One region of the Ideonella azotifigens genome, then DNA from elsewhere that is predicted to be linked to it. Evidence: predicted binding sites of a transcription regulator. Region 1 holds the regulator's gene; the other holds the start of a gene.
What was found. Region 1 encodes FNR, which switches genes on or off when oxygen is low (the NO sensors DNR and NnrR bind a similar motif). Its sites were predicted from a motif close to TTGATNNNNATCAA; they were not measured.
Positions count from the first base shown of each region.

Region 2: the regulator FNR is predicted to act here: its motif matches at 1,722-1,735, upstream of nifA (nif-specific transcriptional activator NifA).

Region 1 covers NZ_JAJNKD010000004.1:423,430-426,633, reverse strand. The annotation lists gene ccoG (cytochrome c oxidase accessory protein CcoG) at 1-330, shown strand, start outside; gene LRH25_RS12400 (hypothetical protein) at 354-587, shown strand; gene LRH25_RS12395 (hypothetical protein) at 562-882, shown strand; gene fnr (fumarate/nitrate reduction transcriptional regulator Fnr) at 941-1,681, opposite strand; gene hemN (oxygen-independent coproporphyrinogen III oxidase) at 1,802-3,204, shown strand, end outside.
Region 2 covers NZ_JAJNKD010000013.1:161,523-164,726, reverse strand. The annotation lists gene LRH25_RS23505 (FAD-dependent monooxygenase) at 1-748, shown strand, start outside; gene LRH25_RS23500 (ferredoxin family protein) at 799-1,089, shown strand; gene LRH25_RS23495 (RrF2 family transcriptional regulator) at 1,100-1,687, shown strand; gene nifA (nif-specific transcriptional activator NifA) at 1,910-3,204, shown strand, end outside.

The DNA.
Region 1 (3,204 bases):
GACGTGGTGCGCGACCGCGCCACGCTGGCGCGCATCGTTGAAGACGGCCTGGTCGAGAACGTCTTCCGGCTGCAGTTGATGAATGCCACCGAGCAGCCACAGCGCTATCACGTGGCAGTGCAGGGCATTCCCGGCGCTGTGCTGTCCGGCAGCCCGGAGGTCAGCCTGCTGCCTGCCGAAGCCCGCTGGGTGACGCTCGCGGTGCGGGTGCCGCCCGAGCAGGCGGCGGCCTTGAAACCGGGCGCCCACCCGATCCGTTTCGAGGTGTCGCCGCTGGGCGCCGCGGGTGCCGCGGTGAGCGAAAAGTCCTCGTTTGTGATCCCCCGCTGATTCCGCCAACAAGGAGACAAGCCATGAAGGCAAGGCCCATCGAACAGTTTCAACCGACCTTGCCCTGGTGGCGGGTGCCCACTGCCTGGATGGTGTTTGGCGGCCCCGCCCTCGTGGTGGTGGCGAGCTTCGCCACCTTCGGCCTGGCGCTGCACGGCCGGGACCGGCCGCTGCTGGAGGCGGGCAGCGCAGAGCAGGGGGCCACGACCGATGCCATGCAGGCGCGCAATCATGCTGCCAGCCCCGCACGCCGTTGAGGAAGACGAGCCGGAGGAGCGCACCGTCGCTTTCCGGCCCAGGCTTCGCAGCAGGCTGCTGCTGGTGCTCTGGCCTGCATTCGTGATGGCGGGCCTGCTCGCCGGCCTGATGTTCGCCTTCGTGGACCCCGGCAGCGTGCACGACCTGCCAGGCAGCGGCGAATCCGAATGGTCGCGCAACGCCATCTGTTCGCTGGCATTCCTGGTCTTCTGGGTCACGACCGCCATTTCGTCGGCCGCTACTTTGTGGCTGGTGGGCGGCTTGCGGCGCGAGCGCGAGGCGGCGCCCGAATGACCGCTGGCGCCGCGGAGCGTGTCACGCAGGGGGGTGGCACCGCCGCGGCTCGGCTGGATCAGCCGTGCGCGTTGTTTACCAGGCGCTGCAAGGCCTCGGGGTCCAGCACGTCGATCTGCCGCTGGCGTACCGCCAGCACGCCGTCTTCCTGGAACTTCGAGAAGCAGCGGCTCACGGTCTCCAGCTTCAGGCCCAGGTAGGTGCCAATCTCCTCGCGTGTCATGCGCAGCACAAGTGACGAGGGCGAGAAGCCGCGCGCCTTGAGCCGCTGCGAGAGGTTCAGCAGGAACACTGCCAGGCGCTCTTCGGCTCGCATGCTGCCCAGCAGCAGCATCACGCCATGGTCGCGCACGATCTCGCGGCTCATGATCTTGTGGAACTGGCGCTGCAGGCCGGGGAATTCGCGCGAGAGCTGCGTGAGCTGGCTGTAGGGAATCACGCAGACCTGAGAGTCCTCCAGCGCCACGGCGTCGCAGGCATGGTGGTCGTTGCCAATGCCGTCCAGCCCCAGCAATTCGCCTGCCATCTGGAAGCCGGTGACCTGGTCGCGTCCGTCTTCAGGCGTGATGCGGGTCTTGAAGAAGCCGGTGCGCACCGCGTAGACCGCTTCGAACGGATCGCCGTGGCGAAACAGCGTGTGGCCGCGGCGCACGCTGCGGCGGGTGGCAACCATGCCGTCCAGGCGTTGCAGTTCGTCGTCCGGAATGCCCACCGGCAGGCACAGCTCGCGCAGATTGCAGTGTGAGCAGGCCACATTGGGCTTGGCCTGGGCGGCGCAGGCATCGGTCAGGGGAATCATGGCGGGGCAGTCTTGATGTGAGACAACAAAGGTCCGGGACCTGATTGTTCAAGCCCGGCTGCTGTGGGCGCTTGCGCCAGATCAAGCCGGCCAAGGCCGGTGCCGGGCAGCATGCCGGGCATGACAGTCCTTTCGTCGACCTCCGCTGGCGCAGAGCAGGCGTCGCCGCTGCTGCCCGAGGCCTTGCTGCGGCGCTTCGACGCCCCCGGCCCGCGCTACACCTCCTACCCCACGGCAGACCGCTTCGTCGAAGCCTTCGGCCCGGCCGAGTGCCGCCGAGCGCTGGCGTTGCGCGGCGGCGGCGCGGCGCTGGGCGGGCCGCTGTCGGTCTACGTGCACATCCCGTTCTGCGAGTCGGTCTGCTACTACTGCGCCTGCAACAAGGTCATCACCCGCCACCACGAGCGCGCCACCGAATACCTGCAGGCGCTGGACACCGAGATCGGCCTGGTGCGCGCCGCACTGGGCGACGGCCCGTCGGCTTCGCAGCTGGTCTCGCAGCTGCACCTGGGCGGCGGCTCGCCGACCTTCCTGTCCGACGAGGAGCTGGGCCGCCTGCTGGCCTCGCTGCGCGCCGCCTTCGGCTTCACCGAGGGTGCGGAGCTCTCGATCGAGGTCGACCCGCGCACCGTCAGCGCCGAGCGCCTGGCCCACCTGCGCACACTGGGCTTCAACCGCATCAGCTTCGGCGTGCAGGACTTCGATCCGCAGGTGCAGCAGGCGGTGCACCGCGTGCAGCCGTTCGAAAGCGTGAAAGCCTTGATGGTCAGCGCGCGCGAACTGGGCTTCGCCTCCATCAATGCCGACCTGATCTACGGCCTGCCGCAGCAGACGCCGGCCAGCTTCGCGCGCACCATTGCGCAGATCGGCGAACTGCGGCCGGACCGCCTGGCGCTGTACGCCTATGCCCACCTGCCGCAGCGCTTCAAGCCGCAGCGCCGCATCGACACCCTGCAGCTGCCCAGCGCCGCGCAACGTGTGGAAATGCTGGGCGGTGCCATCGCCGGCTTGCTGGGTCGCGGCTACACCTATGTGGGCATGGACCACTTCGCGCTGCCGGACGATCCTCTTGCCGTGGCCAAGCGCGAAGGTCGGCTGCACCGCAATTTCCAGGGCTACAGCACCCAGCCCGATTGCGACCTGATCGGCCTGGGCGTGTCGGCCATCGGCCGCGTGGGCGCGAGCTACCACCAGAACGCCAAGACCCTGCCCGAGTACTACGACGCGCTGCGCCAGGGCGAACTGCCGGTGCAGCGCGGCGTGGCGCTGGTGAGGGACGACCTGGTGCGGCGCGCCGTCATCATGGCGCTGATGTGCCAGGGCCGGGTCGACTTCGAATCCATCGAACTCGCTCACCTGATGGACATGCGCAGCTACTTCGCCACCGAGCTGCAGCAGCTGGCGCCGCTGGCCGAGGCAGGGTTGGTCGAGATCGAGCCGGATGCCTTGCAGGTCACCGCCACCGGCTGGTACGTGGTGCGCGCAGTGGCCATGGTCTTCGACCGCTACCTGCAGACCGACCG
Region 2 (3,204 bases), on a different contig from region 1:
GAAAGAGATCCTCTTCATGCCGGAAGAGACCATCCAGGCCCGCTTCAACATCAACGAGGAAGAGGGCGTGGTGATCGAGATGATGGGCTCGGTCACCGAAGGCATGGTGGGCACCGGCTTCCTCTACACCAACAAGGACTCGCTGACGATTGGCGTGGGCTGCATGCTGGCCGACTTCAAGTCCAACCCGAACCGCACCGCGCCGTATGCGCTGCTCGAGAAGCTCAAGCAGCATCCGTCCATCGCGCCGCTGATCGAAGGCGGCGAGATGAAGGAGTATTGCGCCCACCTGATCCCCGAAGGCGGCTTCAACGCGGTGCCCAAGGTCTATGGCGAGGGCTGGATGATCGTGGGCGACTCGGGTGGCTTCGTCAATGCCGTCCACCGCGAAGGCTCCAACCTGGCCATGACCAGTGGCCGGCTGGCTGCCGAGACGGTGATCCAGGCCAAGGCCGCCGGCAAGCCCATGAGCGCGCGCACGCTCAAGGCCTACAAGGACGCGCTGGACCAGAGCTTCGTGATGAAGGACCTGAAGAAGTACCGCCGGCTGCCCGAGGTGCTGGAGAAGAGCCCGCAGTTCTTCACTGCCTACCCCGGCCTGGTCAACAACGCCGCCAAGACCCTGTTCACCGTGGACGGCGTGGACAAGATGACCAAGCAACGCGAGGTGATGGGCAGCTTCACGGCGGCGCGCAGCCTGCGCGGCCTGCTGGGCGACGCCTTCCGGCTCTGGCGCGCCACGCGCTGAGCCTGCCTTCCCACCGACCCCACACCACGCATCCGACGCAAGAGGCCGCCATGACCGTCAATGTCGAAGACAAGCTGTTCCAGAACCGCTACAAGGTCGACCCCGGCCGGCCGCACATCCAGATCAAGGACGCCGCCGTCTGCGCCAACGAATGCGAAGCGCAGCAATGCACCTTCGTCTGCCCGGCGGCCTGCTACAAGGCCGAGGGCAACGGGGCCGTGACGCTGATCACCGACGGCTGCCTGGAATGCGGCAGCTGCCGCGTGATCTGCACCGAACACGCCAACGTCGCCTGGGAGTACCCGCGCGGCGGCCACGGTGTGCTGTTCAAGTTCGGATGAACGTTACCCCATGCAGCGCTGCCTGAGCGGCTCGGCCTCGCGCGCGGTGGCCGCGATGATCGAGCTGACCCTCAGCTCGCGCGGCGGGCCGGTGCCGCTGCATCGCCTTCAGCCGCAGCCGGCCAGTTCCAAGTCCTACCTGGACCTGCTGTTCGGCAAGCTGCGGCGGGCCGGCCTGGTGCGCTCGCTGCGCGGGCGCGACGGTGGCTACGTGCTGGCCAGGCCGGCCGGCACCATCAGCGTGGCCGACATCGTGCGCGCGGTGGAGCCACCCACAGCGGCGCCGTTCCTCGATGAAGAAGACCGGACGGGCACCGTGCCTGGCGGCGCCGGAAGCCGGCCTGCCAGCCCGATGGAGGCCTGCACCCAGGCGCTCTGGGAGGCGTTCAACACCCAGTCCATGGCCTGGCTGTCGGACCTCACGCTGCTGGCCCTGGTGGACGCGCAGCGGGCCGCCATGCAGGCGCGGCAGCACGAGGCTGGTGCCGGCACCGGGCTGGCGGGCGCATCCTTGTTGGGCGGCACCGGCGGCCCGCGCCCACCGCGGCTGCCGCGCGGCCCGAACTCGGTCTTCGCATTGGCCAATGCCTGCCTGTGACCTGGGCCGGCATGGCTGGCGAAATGGCATTTCCTTGATGTGCATCAGCCCGCGTGCCAAAGCCGCGCGCAGGCGCCTGCGCCGAGGGCAAACAGGCCAATTTCTTGCAGCGCGAGACACAGCGGCCCGCGCCGCCGGCATTTGCGCCTCGTGGCGTTCGAACATGCACCGGTGTGCGTCGACATGCATGCACCCGGTGCGCAACCGTGAGTGAGGTGGACCATGGCCCGCACCAGTCAGGAAGATCGCTCCCACGTGGAGCTGATCACGGTTTACGAGATCTGCCGCATCCTGGGCGCCTCGCTGGACCTCAAACGCAGCTTTCGCGAGGTGCTCAACGTGCTGACGGCCCACATCGGACTGTCGCGCGCGATGATCGTGCTGGTCGACGAGGACGACGAGCTGCTGCGGGTGCACAGCGCCGTGGGCCTGGACCGTGAGCAACTGGCGCGCGGTGTCTGGCATCGCGGCGAGGGTGTGATCGGCCGCACCTTCCGCTCCGGCGTGCCGGTCACGGTGCCGGACGTCACCCAGTCGGCCGAATTCATCGACCGCACCGGTGCCTTCAGCCAGCGCGACGGGCAGATGATGTCCTTCCAGGTCGAGCCCATCAAGACCGAGCACACGGTGCTGGGCGTGCTGGCCGCGCAGCGCGAGGTCCAGGGCAATGCGCGCCTGTCGGACGACCAGCGCCTGCTGCACATGGTGGCAGGGCTGCTGGCGCAGGCCATCGTGCTGGCGCGCGCGGTGACCGAGGAGCACCAGCGCCTGCAGACCGAGACCACCCGGTTGCAGAAGGCCCTGGCACCCGAGCCACGAGGCCGCTACGCGCTGGACAACGTGGTGGGCGTGTCCAAGGAAATGCAGCAGGTCTTCGGCGAGGTGCACCAGGCAGCACCCTCGCGCGCCACGGTGCTGTTGCGCGGCGAATCAGGCACCGGAAAAGAGGCGGTGGCGCGGGCCATCCATTTCCTGTCGCCGCGCAAGGATGCGCCCTTCATCAAGGTCAACTGCGCAGCGCTCACCGAGTCGCTGCTGGAGAGCGAGCTGTTCGGCCACGAGCGCGGCGCCTTCACCGGCGCGGTGGGCGACCGGCGCGGCCGTTTCGAGCAGGCCCACACCGGCACGCTGTTCCTCGACGAGGTGGGCGACATCTCGCCCTCGTTCCAGGCCAAGCTGCTGCGCGTGCTGCAGGAGCGAGAGTTCGAGCGCGTGGGCGGCAACCGCTCGATCAAGGTGGACGTGCGGCTGATCTGCGCCACCAACCGCGACCTGGAGAAGATGGTCAAGCGCGGCGAGTACCGGGCTGACCTCTACTACCGCATCAACGTCGTCTCCATCTTCCTGCCGCCGCTGCGCGACCGCCGCGACGACATTGCCCCGCTGGTCGCCCACTTCGTGGAGCGCTACAACAAGGACAACCGCCGCAAGCTCAAGATCGCACCGGACGCGATGGAGGTGCTGACGCATTGCTACTGGCCAGGCAACGTCCGCGAGCTGGAGAACTGCATCGAGCG